DNA from 2 places in the Lysinibacillus sp. NPDC093692 genome. Region 1 is predicted to be linked to the other one. Evidence: riboswitches for the same ligand, from Rfam matches in the RefSeq annotation. Region 1 holds a riboswitch; the other holds the start of a gene.
What was found. Region 1 has a riboswitch for S-adenosylmethionine ahead of ACQKN4_RS17820 (Na+/H+ antiporter NhaC family protein). Riboswitches for the same ligand answer to the same signal wherever they lie in the genome.
Positions count from the first base shown of each region.

Region 2: another riboswitch for S-adenosylmethionine. It lies ahead of ACQKN4_RS22920 (O-acetylhomoserine aminocarboxypropyltransferase/cysteine synthase family protein); the one in region 1 lies ahead of ACQKN4_RS17820 (Na+/H+ antiporter NhaC family protein).

Region 1 covers NZ_JBNNUW010000018.1:44,285-54,251, forward strand. The annotation lists gene ACQKN4_RS17800 (DUF262 domain-containing protein) at 176-1,915, shown strand; gene ACQKN4_RS17805 (hypothetical protein) at 2,139-3,035, shown strand; gene ACQKN4_RS17810 (hypothetical protein) at 3,016-4,461, shown strand; gene ACQKN4_RS17815 (hypothetical protein) at 4,833-5,279, shown strand; gene ACQKN4_RS17820 (Na+/H+ antiporter NhaC family protein) at 5,511-6,794, opposite strand; SAM riboswitch class I at 6,900-7,007, opposite strand; gene ACQKN4_RS17825 (DUF3883 domain-containing protein) at 7,330-8,406, shown strand; gene ACQKN4_RS17830 (restriction endonuclease) at 8,502-9,428, opposite strand; gene ACQKN4_RS17835 (non-ribosomal peptide synthetase) at 9,731-9,967, opposite strand, start outside.
Region 2 covers NZ_JBNNUW010000032.1:5,084-15,050, reverse strand. The annotation lists gene ACQKN4_RS22950 (sensor histidine kinase) at 1-1,260, opposite strand, end outside; gene ACQKN4_RS22945 (hypothetical protein) at 1,276-1,431, opposite strand; gene ACQKN4_RS22940 (response regulator transcription factor) at 1,409-2,101, opposite strand; gene ACQKN4_RS22935 (DNA-binding protein) at 2,551-2,781, shown strand; gene ACQKN4_RS22930 (homoserine dehydrogenase) at 2,836-3,822, opposite strand; gene ACQKN4_RS22925 (hypothetical protein) at 4,604-4,990, opposite strand; gene ACQKN4_RS22920 (O-acetylhomoserine aminocarboxypropyltransferase/cysteine synthase family protein) at 5,314-6,615, opposite strand; SAM riboswitch class I at 6,733-6,846, opposite strand; gene ACQKN4_RS22915 (glycerol-3-phosphate acyltransferase) at 7,151-7,783, shown strand; gene ACQKN4_RS22910 (DASS family sodium-coupled anion symporter) at 7,963-9,444, shown strand; gene ACQKN4_RS22905 (acetyl-CoA hydrolase/transferase family protein) at 9,620-9,967, opposite strand, start outside.

The sequences.
Region 1 (9,967 bases):
AGTTTTATATCCTTCTAACTGTGGAACAAGGAAGCGTCAGGTGATTCTTCTTTTGAAGATGCTCTTTGCGTTTTGTATATTTCTTAATTCTTTGATTAAACTACACAAATTCCCTTGGGAATCTTAACTACACATCCTATATATTGTAATATATAGATTGAAGGGAGAGGTTATTATGAGCTTTCAAACACCAATGACAATCAAAGAAGTAATTGATAATATTCGTCGACATGAATATGTGCTACCAGCAATTCAGCGTGAATTCGTGTGGGATACAGAGCAAATTGAGCATTTATTTGATTCAATTATGCAAGGCTATCCAGTGGGGTCGTTTTTATTTTGGAAGGTATATAAGGAAAATAATTCAAAGTTTCAATTTTATGAATTTATTCGTGATTATCATGAGAAGACGAATAAACATAACAGGGTAGCAGAAATTGATCGTGATACGGATTTAACGGCTATTTTAGATGGTCAGCAACGTTTAACATCATTATTTCTTGGCTTGTTAGGTAGCTATTCCTATAAAATGCCGCGCATGCGTAGAGAAAATCCGAATGCCTATCCGAAACGTTTTTTATATTTAGACATATTAGCAGAGTCTGAAGATTTTGATATGAAATATGACTTTTTATTTTTGGCTGAAAAAGAGGCAGCTGAGGATAATGCGAAAGGTGTAGCACATTGGTTCAAGGTTGGAGATATTTTAAAGTATGAGGAGCCATTTGAAATTAATAATTACATTATGGATAAAGAGTTAAATGCGTTGCCGCAATATAAATTTATTAGTTCTACACTATTTAATCTACATAAGGTAATTCATCAGTCACCGATTGTTAATTACTATTTGGAGAAAGATCAAGAGTTAGATAAGGTGCTCAATATTTTTATCCGAGTAAATAGTGGAGGAACGGAGTTAAGTTATTCAGATTTATTGTTATCAATTGCGACTGCACAGTGGAAGCAAAAGGATGCACGTAAAGAAATCACAGAATTTGTAGATGAAATTAATCAAATAGGCAATGGTTTTTATTTCAATAAGGATTTCGTATTAAAAACGAGCCTTGTGCTATGTGATTTCCCTGATATTGCGTTTAAGGTGGATAATTTTAATGCTTCAACAATGCAAAAAATTGAGGAGAATTGGGATTCTATTAAAGAATCGATTCGCAAAGGTGTCCAGCTAATTGCAAGCTTCGGCTACTCAGAGCAGACATTAACTTCTAATAATGCGATAATACCGATCATTTATTATTTACATAAAGCGCAAGTTTCGAGTAATTATTATATTGATCAAAACTATAAAATTGATTGTAGCGATATTAAAAAGTGGTTAAACATCGCACTATTAAAGAAAGCATTTGGCGGTGCACCAGATACGATTATTATTAAGCTGCGTAAAATTATTGCAGAAAATCATCAGCAATTCCCGTTAACTGAAATTGTGCAAGCTTTCCGTGGAGAGGTGAAAAATTTCAGTTTCGATGATGATGAAATTGATAATTTATTGACCGCAAAATGTGGAAACAGTCGTACATTCTCGATTTTAGCAATTTTATATCCAACGCTAGATTATCGTAATCTGTTCCATTTAGATCATATTTTCCCTCGAAGCAGCTTTACGAAAAAGCGACTGCTAAATGCAGGTGTGGATGAGGAGAAAGTAGACGGTTATATAGCACAAGTAGATTCCATAGCGAATATTCAATTGCTCGAGGGCATCCCGAATATTCAAAAATCGGATAGTCCATTTAAAGAATGGCTTCAAAAAACGTACACAACAAATATGGAACAGAACTACTATATGAAATTGAATTACATTCCAAATATTGATTTAGAACTCACTAACTTCGAAGTATTTGTAATTGAACGAGAGAAATTACTCAAGCACAAGTTAAAACAAATTTTGCAGTAGTTAAATGGAATTGATTTGTGGTGTTTGTAATCTTAAATTTCGTATTTGATAGAGCACAGAGGGAAGGGTTTAGGAAACCTTTCCCTCTGTAATTTTCAAATAATAAATCTTGTTTAAGATATATACGTTGGGTGTATAATCCCACATTTCGTTTTGTAGAGTTATTTTGAATCAAAGATTTATAAAATAAAGGAATATCGTTTAAAAAAGAGAGGAGTATTATATGGATTTAACAAAGCTTATCAAGGAGAATATTCAGATTTCTTTCGCAGTAGCTCTTTCCTTATTTTTTATTCAGATCTTTATTATGCAGGTCTATACAAGCCTGAGAAACAAACTTATGTACACTAACTTTTGGAAGTATTTAACTGAGAGGAATATTTCACGAACGATTACATATGTAGTACTACCTATAGTTTTACTATCTTCGCTCACAGCTTTTCAACAAAAATATGGTATTATACAGCTTGGGAAAGAGGATAATTATATTGCGTTGGTTATTAGCATTCTAACTTTATACGGTATTTTATATACTTTTCTGCAGTTTACAATTGGTTATGCCCTTCAAAATAAAAATGATAAGTACTGGGGGCGAAGTATAACTAAGGATTTCATTCTTAAACGTCTAGGTTTCGAAATATTTAAATCCACATTTTTTAAGATACTTTTGCTATATGCTGTTATTTACCCAACTATAAGTAAGACTACTATTTTAAGAATTAAAAACTTTAACATTCCCCTTAGCAATACAATTCCTCAAGCCTTTTGGGAAGTGAGTGTATCGTTCATTTATATTCTGTATGCATATTTATTTTTACAAAGCCTAAGCAGCATGAAAACGTTATATAATACTCTGGAGAGAAGAGACTCGAGGTTAGAATGGAAAATAGAATCGGCTGTAGCTGAAGAATATAAGTATTATTTCGATTATTCTTACAAGAATAATCGTGATTATTTTTTAAATAAACTGTTTGATGAGTTAAAACCATTAGATCAAAAAGAACAAGGTAAAATGTTGATGTATATTTTAGGAGAGATATTCAGCTCAGAATCTTTTCCTAAAAATCAACAAGGAGGTCTATTTAAACTTTTCAAACAGGATGAATATTTATTTAGATAGATTATTTAATAGCCTTTATGTAAAAATAGAAGAGTGTAATATTCAATTAAGTTTACGTGAGTTATTAGCTATATATAGATGGCATGATAATGCTATTTATAGCAGTTTAAGAAGTTCGAATAAACATGATGATTTACTGAATGGAGATGTTCTCGATGAACTAATTAGTGTCTACTCTAGAAAAAAAAATTTATCTTATAATGAAGACTGTCCTTATTTTAAGTTGCCATCTATCATCGAAAAGCGTATATCCTCCTACAAAGATATTGAGGAAATTCATAGTCAAATTATCCAAAAACAAGGTTTCAAATTTGTCTTAGATAACAAAGTAAATGCTTCAGAACATACAGACTCTTATGACATGATGGTTAATAGTTACTATCAATATTTTTATAAAATGTTGGATTATTATGGGGATTATTTAAGCATTCTAAAATACAATCATTATTCCGGATTCTTTGGAACATTTGGAAAAAGTATAATGAATGAACAGGAAAGTGAAATTATTTATGGTTATTTAATTAATATGGAATTTACAGAACAAAATAAAGATTATGCTATTTTTTTAACAAGTAAGCTAGATTTTAAGTATAGAGCATCCTTCATTTTCTATAACATTCTATACACAGGACCTTCGCGAAAATGGGAAAAAGAAATTCTGTTTTTTAAATATATAATAAATAGAAATATGATGGATGAATCAGTTCGTGATGAACATATACTAGAATTTGTTTGTAATAAAATTAAAAAACATAGAATCGATAGTGACTTGATTAAATGGATAATTAAAAATATCACTATTTCACAACTTAATGAAGAGATTCTTAAAAGATGTCTATCAGAGCAACATATGTCTTATGCTAAATTTCTTAAATTAAAATATATTTTTACTGAACATCATTTTTGCTCATTATATTTCTATGATTTTGATTTTGACATAGTGAATTTTAAACCTCATTCAAATTGGGAACTAGATTTATTAAAGGATATTATGCAAACTCCTGAGTTATTAAAAGAACAATTTTTTTCTCAACATTTGTTTTATTATTGCCAGAAAATTTCATATGAAACAGAGCATTTTCATTACGAACGTAATTTTAGATTATTCCTTATCAATAGTTCCTTCCAGCTCTCGGAAAAACAATTCATTGATTTGCTTGATAACCGTTATTTAGGCAGAGGTATCATAGATTTTTTAATTTTACAATTAGTTAAATCAAAGTACAAATATCTAACGGAAGGGGTAGCCTACAAATCGTTTTCTACTGAGGTGAGAAAAATCATAAGGGAAGCAAATATGTCTGTTAATAGCTATATAAATGAATTAGTTAGTCAGGCTAATAAATGTAGGGATGGAATTATTTACGAAGAAGAAAAGAATGAAATTGTCCAAATAGTAGAGAAGATGATTAAGATAACAAAATAAAAGTAGTGATCTGATTAAGGAAATATAAAAAAAGCAAGTAATTATAAAAAAACCTTCTCTGTAATAGAAATGGCAAGAATAGATGAGGGAATTGCAACTTGGAGGATTTGATTATCAAATCCTCTTTTCTTGTTATACCCTTAGGCTTTCTTAATGTCTATAATAAAATAAATTAGTACAAAGATTGTCTTTCATGTCTAACACGTTTTTTTGAAAAATCCTCTTTGTTGCATTAGCTTTCTTTTAAATATAGATCTATTCGATTTCACTACATCTATATACTTTATAAAAAACAACTAAATTAATGGAAAACGATTATGCCAAAATAAAGAGACGTTGTTTTTGCAACGGTTTTTTATACAAAAAAAAGCATGAATTATAATAGGTTAAATACAAAAAAAGAGTATTTAAAAGTAATTAGTTATTTAAATAAACTAGAAGTAGTGTGTAATTTTGAAAATCATTCAGAATTTTTGAGATTCTTACAAATTTATATGCGATCTTTAACGAGATTAGGAATTTGTCATGCAAGGGAGTATCTCGATGACTATTCTAATTTTGAGCAAGCAAGTACACAAATAGCTAAATTAGAATTGATAAAAAAACAATTAGTCAATACCAAAATCCATCACCAAAGTTTAGGGATTGTAGCAATGCAAGATGATTTGACTATAATTATTGCTTTTTTAGATAAATTGTTAGAAATCATCCAATTCAATATTAATTTAGCTAATTTACAGAGTAACAATGATAGGAGAGCTGGTTTACAAGTTAATAGAAGTCATTTGGAATCATTTGATAATTTAGAAAACTGTTAAATGAACAAATAGATCTTAATTCCGTTTTTAATGATCTTAACGAGAGTTATATAAAAGTGAAATTTCTTATAACAAATAACGGAATTAGTAAAGAGGAAAGAACTACAAATAAAGAATGGATCGAAGTAAAAAATCCAATCGTTTTGATGAATCTTTTTTCAAAACGATTGGATTATTCAATGAAAATCAATAGTTTTTAAAGCAACACCCATCACATTAAAGTGATAAAGTTCAGGCTTTCCTTGGTTTCGGATATCCAATAAGGATAGCGATAATCCCGCAAATCCCTATCAAAATCGGATAGAAAGAGTATTGCAACATGCTCACTGGCGATATTCCAGCAACGCTTGCGGCTGCCAGGAACTGGGCTCCGTATGGCAGAAGACCTTGGGTTGTACAGGAGAAAATATCTAATATACTTGCGGACTTTCTCGGCTCAATCCCATACTGGTCAGCAATATTTTTTGCAAGCGGACCAGCAATTAAAATAGCAATTGTATTATTGGCTGTAGATAAATTAGTTAGCCCCACAAGACCGGCAATCCCGAATTCAGCACCCTTTTTCGATTTAATTCTTCGTGTGGCAAGGTGAAGTAGGAAGTCAATCCCTCCGTTAAGCTTAATAATTTCCACCATTCCAGCTATTAAGATCGCAAGAAATGCCATTTCATACATGCCTGACATTCCTTCGCCGATCTTTTGAAAAAGGTCCATTAACTGATAGCTGCCATCCGCTAAGCCGACAGCCCCGGCCAGAACAATCCCAAATGCAAGAACAAGGAAAACATTCATGCCAATTAGCGCAAAAATAATAACTAATACATAAGGAACAATTTTTATCCAACTATAGCTTAAATGCTCTACTTGTGTCGCAGTTCCACCCATTGTGATAATTCCTAAAATAATGCTCGTTACAATAGCTGCTGGCAACACAATCCAAAAATTCACCTTAAATTTATCTTTCATTTGTGCGCCTTGTGAACGAACGGCAGTAATGGTTGTATCTGAAATAAAGGATAAATTATCGCCAAACATCGATCCTCCAACAATAGCTGCCATTACTAAAGCCATTGAAAAGTCGGTATGCTCACTGATCCCAACTCCAATTGGCGCCAGTGCAACAATCGTTCCTACTGAAGTACCCATTGATAGGGAGATAAAGCAGGCGATGATGAATAAGCCTACGACAAGGAGATTTTGCGGAATGACCGACAAAGCAAAGTTAACAGTGGAGTCCACTGCTCCCATACCTTTTGCTACTTCTGAAAAGGCGCCAGCTAATAGAAAAATAACAACCATCAGCATGACATTTAAATTTCCTGCGCCTTTACAAAAAATATCAACTTTATGTGAAAATGATTCTTTTCGATTCATCGCCAGAGCCACAGCGCCCGCAATGGCAATGGCTACAATGACTGGGAAGGCGTAAAAATCACCTGTAATAACCCCTGAACCAATAAATAAAATCAAAAAAACAACAAATGGGATTAGCGCCCATGGATTTTCTTTCTTCATTGTTCTACCTCCAAAAATTAAAAATGGATCGTCTTTGTCCATTTTTCTCTAAAAAAAGACCTCTTCTTGAAAAACAAGAAGAGGTCTTATATTTATAAAACACTCCTCTTATCTATCAAGCCTTTGCTTGCTGGATTTGGCACAGTAACTTAATCACAAAGTTCCGCTGCCGAGATTTCATAGGGCCAGTCCCTCCATCTCTCTTGATAAGAAGAAAAACATATTATTTTTTGCACAATAATGAAATATTATAATAAAACATCTATATTTGCAACTTATTTTTAATCAAATTGAATTTCAAAACGACATAAAAGTACTTTTTCTCAAAAAGGTCTGCTTTAAGGCTACTAAGAGAAGCTTTAAATTCTCGCGAAATTTAGTGCCTTTAATCTCTTGAAACTGAAAAAGATTTAATATTATTCATCTGGTAATGGATTTTTTTGACAATATAGTAATCGTAAACTATAGTAAAAATACAATATTTAAATAATATTAAAAATGAAATGGAACGTTTCCTAAAGCTAAGGGTGAATTTATGAGTAATTTTATTGTAATGCAAAATGCTACACACGAGGAAGAAATTATCGGAGGATATATGTGGTCCCCGCAAAAAAATAAAAATGGAAATAGCAATCATGCGTATGAACGAATGGCTACAATTAAGGCTGGTAATAAAATTTACAGCTGTTATGGTCAAGCGATTCGTGCGGTAGGTATAGCGACGTCAGATTGTTATATTGCAGAACAACCACATGAGCTACAAGAGAAAAATCTATGGTCAGACGATGGGTATAAAGTGGATGTAGATTTCACAATTTTAGAACATCCAATTATAATTAGAGCTGTTTGGGGAGATATGGAATCTGATCGTCCGCAAAAATATTCTGCCTTTCAAGAAAATGGACATGGAAATCAGGCTTACTTATTTCCATGTCCTGAAGCTTGGGCTAGCTTGTTTGACAGCTTTCTGAACGAAGATAGCTCAGAGGCTGGAGCAGAAGCAGAACTAATAGAAGATGGTGAAATTAACGAGGAAACGTTTGCGACTTCTAGTTACGAGCAGGGAGAGTCTAGAGTTAGTAATAGGGTAGCGGGTAGTACAAAGAAACGTGGTCGAGTAGTAAGCCAAGAACAGCTACAAAAAGACTTGAAAAAGCGTAAAAAAATTGGTGATATTGCAGAACAAAAAGTATTTGAATATGTAAAAAAGAAAGTAATAGAAGTATTCGGAGAACAATACGGAGAGCAGGTAGAGCATGTTGCGCAAACACAAGGTGACGGATTAGGATACGATATTACAGCGTTCGATTATTTACAGCCACAGTCTCCTCCAAGACCAATAAAAATTGAAGTGAAGGGTACAACATCAACAAGTACAAGCGCAGTCTATTCAATTTCTTATCCTGAATTGGAAAAATTTATTCAGTATAAGGATGAAATGTGGCTAGTACGTGTATATGGTGTAGGTAAGAAAAGTGAAATGAAAATGGAAATAGATAATGACTTTAGTAGTTATCACTCAGTAAGTGATTTGCTGACACGTAAGTATGCATATATTCCATCAACTATTGATGTATATGGCACACGAGTGGAGAGTAATAAATATAGATAAAAAATAGGGTTTGAAAATTCACTACATAAGAAAGACTCGACATACATAAAAAATGCAGCAAACTTCAAATAAGTTTGCTGCATTTTTCTTTCGGTTTATAAACCTTCCTCAAAAAAGTCTAAATCCATACGTTTTATTGTAAAGGTTTGTACATTCGATACACCTACATTGTATAAAAACATTAACTCAGTAAGTTTCATCCCATCAATTAAAATTAATGATTTCTCGATACTCTCGGAATATGCAATTGCTTCTTTCGTAAAACGAGAGGTAGTGATAAAAATGCCTTTGTTAGCTTTAAAGCCTACCAAGCTTCCAACAAATGCTTGGATATCAGGTCTTGAAACTGGATTTGTCCAACGTTTTCCCTGTAAGTAGATTTTATCTAATCCGAGGATGTCTTCTTTCACAATGCCATCGATTCCTCCATCACCCGATTTCCCTACTGCTTTCCCGGCATCTGAAATCGATCCCCCGTAACCCATTGCTACGATTAAGTTAACAATTAATTGCTCAAAGAATTGAGGGGAGCATTCCATAATTTTTTCTAATAGTTCAGTTTGCAATGACTGCTTTAAGATTTGATAGTTTTCATTCATAATTTCTAAGGGGGTTCTGGAATCCTCAGAAATAACTGTTTTTATATAAGAATCTGTGGAAGGTTTTGTCCGGTTTTTAAATTCTAAAAATTGAGGGTAACGTTCTAATACTTTCTGATTGATTTCTTTAACAGACGAATCTAGAAGAAGTCTTAAGCCTTCAGGTGTAATTTTAAATACAGCGCGTTTTGGACTACTAATGAGACCAGCATTTTTAAGGTATGTACGTGCCCAACCTATTCGATTGACGACAACTGTTTGATTTCCACTAGGGAGAAGTTCTTCTACTTGTTCTTCTGATAAATTGAAATATTGAGGTAGGAATTCATATAATTCTTTTAATGTATGCTCATTTTCATCTTTGAGATAGTCTAAAAACGGAAACATAAACTGTTCATAAGTAGGTATTTGCAAGTGAGTCATCCCTTTGTATTAATGTTAAAAAACCTATACTTTTATTTTACGATAATTGTATAAGATATGGGACATAATGTTAGATTATAAGGAAGATATATAAGTTATAAAACCTGAGAATTATAAGATAAAAAAACTCAATAGATATGGTAAGAACGACCAATACTATTGAGCTTTTTGTATTCAGCTTTTTAAACTTTAAAAGGTAGAGATTAAATTTCGTTAATCCCACGCTCTATTAATTTGGCATAATCTTTAATATAGGTTTTATACTACAATAAAGATTTTAACATTCCTGAAATTCTGTATACTTAGTCTAAAATAACTGCTAAATTATTTTTATCGACTTTACCATTTAACGTTAAAGGTAATTTATTTAATTCAACATAATAAGACGGTACCATAAAATCAGGCAAAAATTGCAGCAAGTATTCTTTTAATTCTACGGCAGAATTTTGCTCATTCATCACTATATAAGCCGTTAGATATTTATTTTTATTTTTATTTTCTCTTGCAATAACACAAGCCTCTTCAATGGAAGGATGTTG
Region 2 (9,967 bases), on a different contig from region 1:
ACTTCCGCCACCAAAAAATGCTGCTCCAATCATGACAATGGAATGTAATGCAATGGAACGGTTTATAAATAAATCTGTAATGGATTCACCTAGAGACCATAAATAACTAGCTTTTAAATTCTCTTCTAATTTCTGCGCTGTATTCACTCGATCATACAACCAAATTAGCTGTACAAAGAACACCAAAGCAACCATGAATAATACACAAATTTTAAACAAAATAATCATTACATATCTTACATAATTATATGAATCGAAATTGCCTACAATCGATTCATAAGCAATTTGAGATGCTACCAAATATACAAATGCGCTTAATAATAATAATCCGATTGGGTAATCAATTCTCATCTTTGCCAAAGCTTCTTTTCCCTTTAAAGCTTGTATCATCTGTAGTACTTCTTTGCGTCCTTTCCATGCAAAAATAGCTGCCACAATACTCGTTAACCATATAAAGAAGAAAATGTATTGATGGATTATAAAATTGTTATATCCCACCATGATTTGTTCTGCTTGTGCTGATTTTTTTGAGATGGATATTATGCCAGTGTAATCAAAATTCTCACTAAGATCCTCTGTATCCAAGACAGTATCAGTTTGATAAACAATCCCGTTTAAATAACCACTACTAATATTTGAAGTCGTTAATGGATGTTGGTCCGTATACTTTATTTTGAAAGCACTACTATCTGAAACATTACCCGAACGAAATGTTTTACCTGATTCAGTGTTCGTTAATTCATAAGACCAGTGATTATTAGTTTTCACAAAACTCTTTGCTTCTTCTTGTACTGCATTTATATATTTATCAACAAGCTCTTCCCTTTGAGTGAGAATTTTTTTGCGGACATGCTCATCATCCCCAAAATTAGTTGTAATATCTTTAATTTTGGCGTCTCGCTCTTTCTCAAGCTTTGCTTTTAAATCCGCGGCATTTACATTAGCAGCTTCTTGAATACGCGCCTCATATTGGGCTTTAATATTACCTATCTGTTCTCCTAATGATCCATAGCGATTACGGTGTTCCTCGATTTCGCTTTGTGTCACCACAATTTTACTTTTTAAATCTTCAGCCGTTGGTACATTTAACACTAATGGTCCTAATTCCGACTGAAAATTATCAAGTTGAGGTTGTAAATTTTCAGATTGAAAATAAGACTTCCCAATATATCGATACCCAATTTTTGAAAACGTAAAAATACCGAATATTGCCCAGATTAAACATAAAAGAGCGAGAAGAGGTTTCCAATTTTTCACCATATTTTTAACTCCTCTCTAGAAAATTCTCTCGAGCAATTGTAACATCCCCGGAGAGTGGGCAGTTACTATCTGATACGCATACACGCCAAAATAAATTAGTCCAATAACCCCTGCTACAAACCCTGCAATTGTAACATACTGCTCTACTTTATTTTTCCATTTTATAGCCAACGCCCCACACCACCTTTAAATAACGTGGATTTTTCGGATCTGCTTCGATTTTTTCACGTATTTTTCGAATGTGTACAGCCACAATATTTTCTGCATTGTAAGCTTCCTCATTCCATACACGCTCATAAATCTCTCCTATCGAAAATACACGTCCTGCATTTTTCATTAGTAATTCCGTAATTTTATATTCGATTGGCGTTAATCGAACAGGTTCGCCTTCTAAGTTGACTTCCTTTGCATCTTCATCTAATACAAGACCGTCGATTTCCACCTTTGCTGCACCTTCATTGTACGTCCCAAGTTGTACATAACGTCGCAGCTGAGATTTCACACGAGCCAATAGCTCTAACGGATGAAAAGGCTTTGTAACGTAATCATCTGCGCCTACAGATAGACCATGAATTTTGTCGCCATCCTCTGCCTTTGCACTAAGCATAATAATTGGAATATTGCGCTCTTCCCTAATTTTAAACGTCGCTGTAATTCCATCCATATTCGGCATCATAATATCTAAAATAATTAAATGTACTTCATTGTTTTCTAATTTTTCAATTGCCTCTAAGCCGTCAGCAGCTTTAATGACATTGTAGCCTTCATTTTTTAAATAGATTTCAATACCATCACGAATATCTTGATCATCGTCTGTAACAAGAACTGTTAGTTTCGTCATGATATACACCTCGCTCTCAATAAATAGTGTACCTTTTAAATCTTAAAAACCAGTTATTATAAAAATGAAGAAATTCTTAAGATTTTAATGAATCTCATCACCAAAACGTGTGGTTGATTTCCGTTCCGACTGGGCGCTTTCCCGGGGGGCGTCCAGTCGGAACGGAAATCAAACTTATATACAGGATATTAGCAAGTCAATAACATAGTATCCCTTCTAAACAAAAAAAGACAAAGGTGCTATCAATCGTTCAAATGGTTGTACCTGTTAGACGAATTAATTAGAAAAAAAGACATTGTTAATAATAGCCCCACAGCCCATTAACATTAATAATACAGATTTATCAAAAAGTAAACAATTACCATTTTCCTTTTTCTTTCATTTATTAACCTACAGTAGGCTTTCTTTTAACGGGAGGTTATAATATAAACAACAAAAGGAGCGAAATTATGTATAAAACAATTGAAGAAACAGCCATCGACCTTGGTATGCCAGAGGATCAAATACTTCGCTTAGTTTACGAGGGCCGTATTCGTTCAGTATACGATGGGGACCAAATACTGATTAATAGCGGGCAGTTTAGTACTTATTTTGATCAGCTAGATCGTATTAAAGAGGAAATTGAAATTTGGCGGAATACTCCTATTCCAGAGGATATTGATGTTAAAGATGAGGATTAAAAAAATGCCTATCATTCAAACAAATTGAGCATTGTTGAATGATAGGCATATCTATTATATTGTTACGACAAACCCGGCTCTTTTACCGATAATTTCGGCATAATCTTCTACCATTACACTGGCTGTTGGATACATACCTGCCCCAGGTCCAACTAGCGTTAAAGTACCAATATAATTTGTATCCAATGCCACTGCATTATTGACGTCATCAACAGGATAAAGCGGATGTTCTTTATCTACTAATTGTGGACCAACCTTTGCGATCACTTTCCCATCGGCTAGCTTCTCAACCTCAGCAACGTGGCGGTAACGCAAGCCTTTTTCGCACGCTTCTTTTACTTGCTCTGCCGATATACTATCGATGCCAACTACCTCGACGTCAGCCCAATCTGGTTGTTCACCAAATGCTAAAGCACTTAAAATCATTAATTTTTTAAAGGCATCCTGCCCGGAAATATCATTATATGGATCTGCCTCTGCATAACCTAAATTTTGCGCCTCTTTTAAAGCAGTTTCGAACGACCAGCCTTGTGAACGCATTTTCGTTAAAATATAGTTGGATGTCCCATTTAAAACACCTTGAATACGACTAACATCATTGACAAGCAAAATGTTTTTCATCGTTTTAATGACTGGTACACCACCAGCGGTTGTTGCCTCAAAGCCCACAAACACACCATTTGCTTTTGCAAGGTCCTGTAGCTCTAAGCCTCGCTTTGCAAACATTACTTTGTTAGCTGTGATAACATGACATTTATGTTCAACAGCGCGCTTTAAGTAAGTAAATGCTGGCTCCTCATTCACGATCGCCTCAAAAACAACTTGCATACCTGGTTCAGCTAAAACTTCATCCATACTAGTTGTCATTAAATGTGCTGTCCCTGGTACGCGTTCACGGCTGGCGTCTGTAACTAAAATTTTTGCTACTTCTAGCTCAATGCCTAATTTATTTTTAAGCTCTTCACGCTTTTCGTTTAATATATGGTAAATTCCTTGACCTACCGTTCCAAATCCTAATATAGCTGCCTTTATAGTTGCCATTTCTGTTATTCCCTCCAACTTACATTCCGCAGTTTCATTATATTTATTTCGTCTCAGCTTAATTCGTACAGATTTTGAATTGTTCGCTGACTTTACAAAGCAGGTCAGTTTGCCGTGTTTAACACTTCGTCTTCAGACAGATATTTAGTCATGGTGTTTCACTCTCACTACAAAAAATATTCTGAATGAAAATACAGTCTGTGAAACACACAAATTCAAATAATTCAAAATTTAACTTATTGAAGATTGTATCGTAAATACATACATTGCACAAGAAAAATCTTTCTAGGATGGACATTTGTTTCCCCTAGAAGTGCAAAGGAAATCGTTTTCATTCCTTTTATTATATGATTTTTCACTTGATCTATAAAATAATTGAACAAATATTGACGATTCATATAAAAATAAGGATCATCACAATAGTGTGGGGTTGATTTTCGTTGCGGCTGGGCGCTTTCCTGGGGGCGTCCGATGAGCCGCTTCACTCGCATTGCTCGCTCCAGGGTCTCATCTGTGACGCTGATCCCCAAGGAGTCGCCCAACCTCCACTCCAATCAACTTATATTTGTTTAATTTTAACAAATATCACCCATAGCTTTTGGCGATGAGCCAAAAATAAATGCCTTTCTTCTATTATATTTATGTAAATACATTCCTAAAAATTGTTCTTTTGAAATATATTAATAAAAATTTTTTCAATTATGTTACTATATCTTCCAACATCTAATTAAAAAGCTCATTCCCTGTAGCAGCAGAGAATGAGCATAATTATATGAGGGATTTAACTAGCTTTGGCTAGTAATTTATAACGATATTGTGTTAGCACTTGTTGCACCAGTCTTATTTCCTCTAGCTTAAAATTTGGTATTGCATACGTACGTTCAACTAATTGGAACGTGCCGTATTTTAAGTAATACTCTGTCGCAGGTAGAGGAATATGACTTGCTCCGTAGCCTTCATAAGTCTCAAAAACTTCTTTTACTGTATAGCCTTCTTCTTTGACATAAACAAACTCCTTAAAAGCTGAATGTCCAAAGTTCTCTTGCCATTTACTCTCAACTGATGCAAGTATGTTTTGAATGGACATGTTGTTCACAAAAACATGACCTTCATTTAACTCATAAATAAGATAAGATGCAATGTTTTGCGCACTATACACATTTCCCATTTAAAACACTCCTTTATCATCAGTATTGGTAGATAAGAGTAGTTACTGACTTAGCAACTACTCCGCTTCATATATTTCAAAAGTGGGGGAGCACTTATGAAAACTAAATGTCGAACGATTTTCTTATTTCCTAGTATAAAACAAGGATTTAAACAAGTCAACAATACTTATTGAATTACTAGGTATTATTTTTAAAGAATTTCAGTTACCTTTACCGAATGAGGCAAGTGGATGATGCAGCAACGTTTTACGTATTACCAAATGAGGCCTATCGAATGGGAAAACACGTAAACGCTACAACATTAGCCAATTTCTTTTATTTATTAGGCTTCTACTTGTTGTTGTGAAACTGTTACTTGTTCAATAGCTTGTTCTAAATCTGCAATAATGTCCTCTACTGCCTCTAAACCGATGGATAAGCGAATGAGCGACTCGGTTACGCCAGTTTGGATTAGCTCCTCAGCTGATAGTTGCTGATGTGTAGTAGATGCTGGATGGATAATTAATGACTTCGCATCCCCTACATTTGCTACGTGCGAGAATAATTTCACACTATCGATTAATTTACGCCCTGCTTCACGCCCACCTTTAATACCAAATGTAAGCACTGATCCGAAGCCATTTCTCAAATACTTTTTAGCTAACTCATGGGTAGGGAAATCTTCTAAGCCATTGTAATTTACATATTCCACAGATGGGTGGTTTCGTAAATATTCAGCTACCGCTAATGCATTTTCATTGTGTTTAGGAATACGCAAATGAAGCGTTTCTAAACCTTGTAATAAATTAAATGCTGCATCTGCACTTAATGTTGGTCCAAAGTCGCGTAGTAATTGCACTCGCAGTTTTGTGGCAAATGCAGCCGCTGCTGTGTCAATACCATAACGCAAACCGTGATAAGAAGCATCTGGCTCTGTAAAGCCTGGGAAGCGTCCACGAGTCCAATCAAACTTCCCTGCATCTACTACAACGCCACCTAAAGTTGTACCATGGCCGCCAATCCATTTTGTTGCGGAATGAACAACGATATCTGCACCGAAATCAATTGGTGTAGAGCCATATGGTGAAGCAAATGTGCTATCAATAATTAATGGTAAGCCGTTTTCATGTGCTACATTCGCTACTGATTCGATGTCTAGCACTTTTAAACTTGGGTTACCGTAAATTTCAGCGAACACTGCTTTTGTTTTATCTGTAATAGCTGCTCGGAAATTTTCTGGATTTGTTTCGTCTACAAAAATTGTTTTAATACCGTAGTTTGGTAGTGTGTTGGCGAATAAATTATAAGTACCTCCGTACAAAGAGCTACCTGCAACAATTTCATCACCTGCCCCTGCTAGATTTAAAATTGAAAATGCAATAGCTGCTGCACCAGATGAAAGTGCTACCGCTGCTGTACCGCCTTCTAATAAAGCGACGCGTTTTTCAAAAACATCTACAGTTGGGTTTGTAATTCGTGTGTAAATATTGCCAGCTTCCTCTAAGGCAAAAAGACGTTGCGCATGAGCAGTGTCTTTAAAAACGAATGCCGTTGAGCGATATACGGGTACTGTACGAGATCCTGTTACCGGGTCCGGCTCTTGGCCACCGTGTAACAGCAATGTTTCTGGTTTAAAATTTGTCATTGTATACCTCCATATGGTTATTTTTTTACGATGGCACCGGAGATGAGGAGGATTTTTTAAGTAGAAAACAAAAACCCTCTTCAGCTAAGAAGAGGGTTGCGGTTGCAAGTTTTCCTCCCCTTATCTGTCAGATCCAAGTAAGAATCTGTAGGAATTAGCACCTTAGCAAGCTCGTCACTTACTGGTTGCCGGGCATCATAGGGCCTATCCCTCCGCCGCTCTTGATAAGAGTATGTGATTCAATTTCCATCGTTGTTACAAAGTATAAACATAGACATTTTCTCTGTCAACACTAAAATTTTATTTTTTCCGAAACTTCTGTCTGCTTTTTTACGTATTACGAACGCATACATTATTTTAGTGTTACATAATTCATCACTAAAAGTTTCGGGATGAAATTTGTTAAAATATACGCCCTTTTTATTAGTTGATTGGAGTGGAGGCGAAGCCAGCGTCAGCAACAAAGCGCCCAGCCGGAACGGAAATCAATCACACGTTTTGGTGATGAGCTTATTATATAGAAAGGAGGACTTTTATGTTAAAAGCCGTTATCATTTTTCTTCTTGTCGGTTATTTGATTGGCTGTATTCATGGCTCTAAAGTTGCTCAGTTTTTATCTGGGGTAGATTTAAAAAAGACTGGTTTTGGCAATGCAGGTGCCTCTAATGCCACGCTTTCCCTTGGATGGAAATACGGCATATTAGTCGGACTTATCGATATCGGTAAAGGTGTTGTAGCTATAATCGGTGCACATGTCTATCTTGCTGATATAACACAATTAACTGAAGTACAAGTTTGGCTCTTTATTTATATCGTAGCAGCCGGTGTCATTCTAGGTCATAATTTCCCATTTTATATGGGCTTCAATGGCGGCAAAGGAACTGCTTCAATTATCGGGATATTACTTGCGATTGATTGGAAAGTTGGCTTATTTGCACTCATTTTATTTGTTATTTTTTCTTTCGTGACGAGCTTTTTAATTGTCGGTGTACTTGAATTTTATCTCGTTTTTTGCACAGCCACATATTTATGGATTCCTGGGGTCGGCCCAACGTGTATAGCCTTATTTCTTTTTGGTATAGCCATCATTTTGCATATCGAAAATATTAAACGATTGATGCTAGGAACTGAGCCTAAAGTTACCTCAGCATTCAAGAAGAAAAACTAATATCTTTGGATATTTTTGTCTTTTCTATGACCGCGTATTTTCTCGTAACTGCCCATTATCGCTATTACTAGAAAGCATTTGAACACACTAGCTTTTTTACAATAAATAGACAATTTACTTTCTTAATAAAGCATTTTACTAGTCGATGTTATAGAAAATGCTAGAAAGGATGAGAAAGTATGTCTACTTCTGAACAAGCAAAACCGAAACGTAATTTAAAGCCACTCTGGATTGCATTAGCGTTCGCATCCCTCATCATCATAACTTTTTTACCGAACAACGGCGATTTACCTGTAGCTGGACAACGGGCTTTGGCTATTTTAGCTTTCGCGGTCATCCTATGGGTTACAGAAGCAGTATCCTATCCCGTTAGCTCTGCCATGATTATTGCTCTCGTTACAATTTTACTAGGATTAGCTCCATCAATGGAAGATCCCACGAGAGAGCTAGGAACATCAGATGCATTAAAATTAGCATTAAGCGGATTTAGTAATTCAGCAGTTGCACTAGTAGCCGCAGCTCTTTTCCTAGCGGCAGCCATGCAAATTACCAATTTACATAAACGTCTTGCGCTATGGATTCTTTCACTAGTAGGGACAAAAACGAAAGCCATTGTCTTCGGTGCTATTTTAGTATCTATTGCACTCGCATTCTTCGTCCCTTCTGCTACTGCACGTGCAGGCGCAGTTGTACCAATACTACTCGGAATGGTAGCAGCATTTGGTTTACCACGTGATAGTCGACTTGCTGCTTTACTTGTCATTACCTCTGTGCAAGCTGTCTCCATTTGGAATATCGGTATTAAAACAGCAGCAGCACAAAATATGGTTGCTTTAAATTTCATTAAAGAACAATTTGGTGTGGATATTTCTTGGGGTGCTTGGTTGCTTTACGCAGCCCCCTTCTCCATCATCATGTCAGTAGCTCTATTTTTCATTATGATTACACTAATTAAGCCTGAAACAAGTAATATCGAAGGTGGCCGAGAAGTAATCAAAAAACAACTTGCAGAACTTGGCCCACTAAAAGCTCCCGAAATTCGATTAATCATAACATCTGCCGTTTTACTATTTTTCTGGGCTACTGAGGGCAAACTCCACCCATTCGATACGACAACGGTCACAATCGTTGCAATCGCCATTTTATTAATGCCCAAAATCGGTGTCTATACGTGGAAGCAAGTTGAACCGCATATTCCTTGGGGTACAATTATCGTCTTTGCAGTAGGAATTATGTTAGGAACAGTCTTGCTTAATACTAAAGGTGCATCTTGGTTATCTGATAAAGTATTCGGTTCACTCGGTTTAGATTCTATGCCAATTCTTGCAACCATTGCCCTTGTCACTTTATTCAATATTCTTATTCACTTAGGCTTTGCGAGCGCAACAAGCTTAGCATCTGCGCTTATACCAGTATTTATCGTTTTAGCCTCAACATTAACAGCTAATGTCGATCAGGTTGGTTTCGTTATCGTGCAACAATTCGTTATTAGCTTCGGCTTCCTCTTACCTATTAGTGCACCGCAAAATATGCTTGCCTATGGTACAGGAGCCTTTACAACAAAGGATTTCTTAAAGTCTGGTATTCCATTAACGATCATTGGATACATCCTAGTTCTTCTATTCTCCGCAACATATTGGAAATGGATTGGATTATTGTAAAAAGAAGCTTTGGAACTTTGTTTTTCTTCGGGCGCAGAGCATTTCGGGGATTACCCGATCACTTCGTAGGCCTCCCCGTCTATTCCACAGATACCTGAGCTTTTTGGATTATGTTATTAACAATGAAAAGCCTTGAAGGAACAAATAAACTATCCTTCAAGGCTTTTTTAATTTATTATTTCGATAAAGCTGGGTTCTTCATCGTGCCATTTTTTGCGTAATTCACATGCCATGAGAGCGCTTTTTCTAAAATATGTGGCGTATGATGTCCACCAGTTGCTTCATTGGCATCATTAAAATACTTCCATAGCTGCTCACGATATTCCGGGTGTGCACAGTTATCGATAATGAGTCCAACCCTCTCTTTTGGAGCAAGCCCACGTAAGTCTGCTACTCCCTGCTCTGTTACGATGACGTCTACATCATGCTCTGTATGGTCTACATGTGACACCATTGGAACGATACTAGAAATATTTCCGCCTTTTGCATAAGATTTTGTGACAAAAATACCTAATCGTGCATT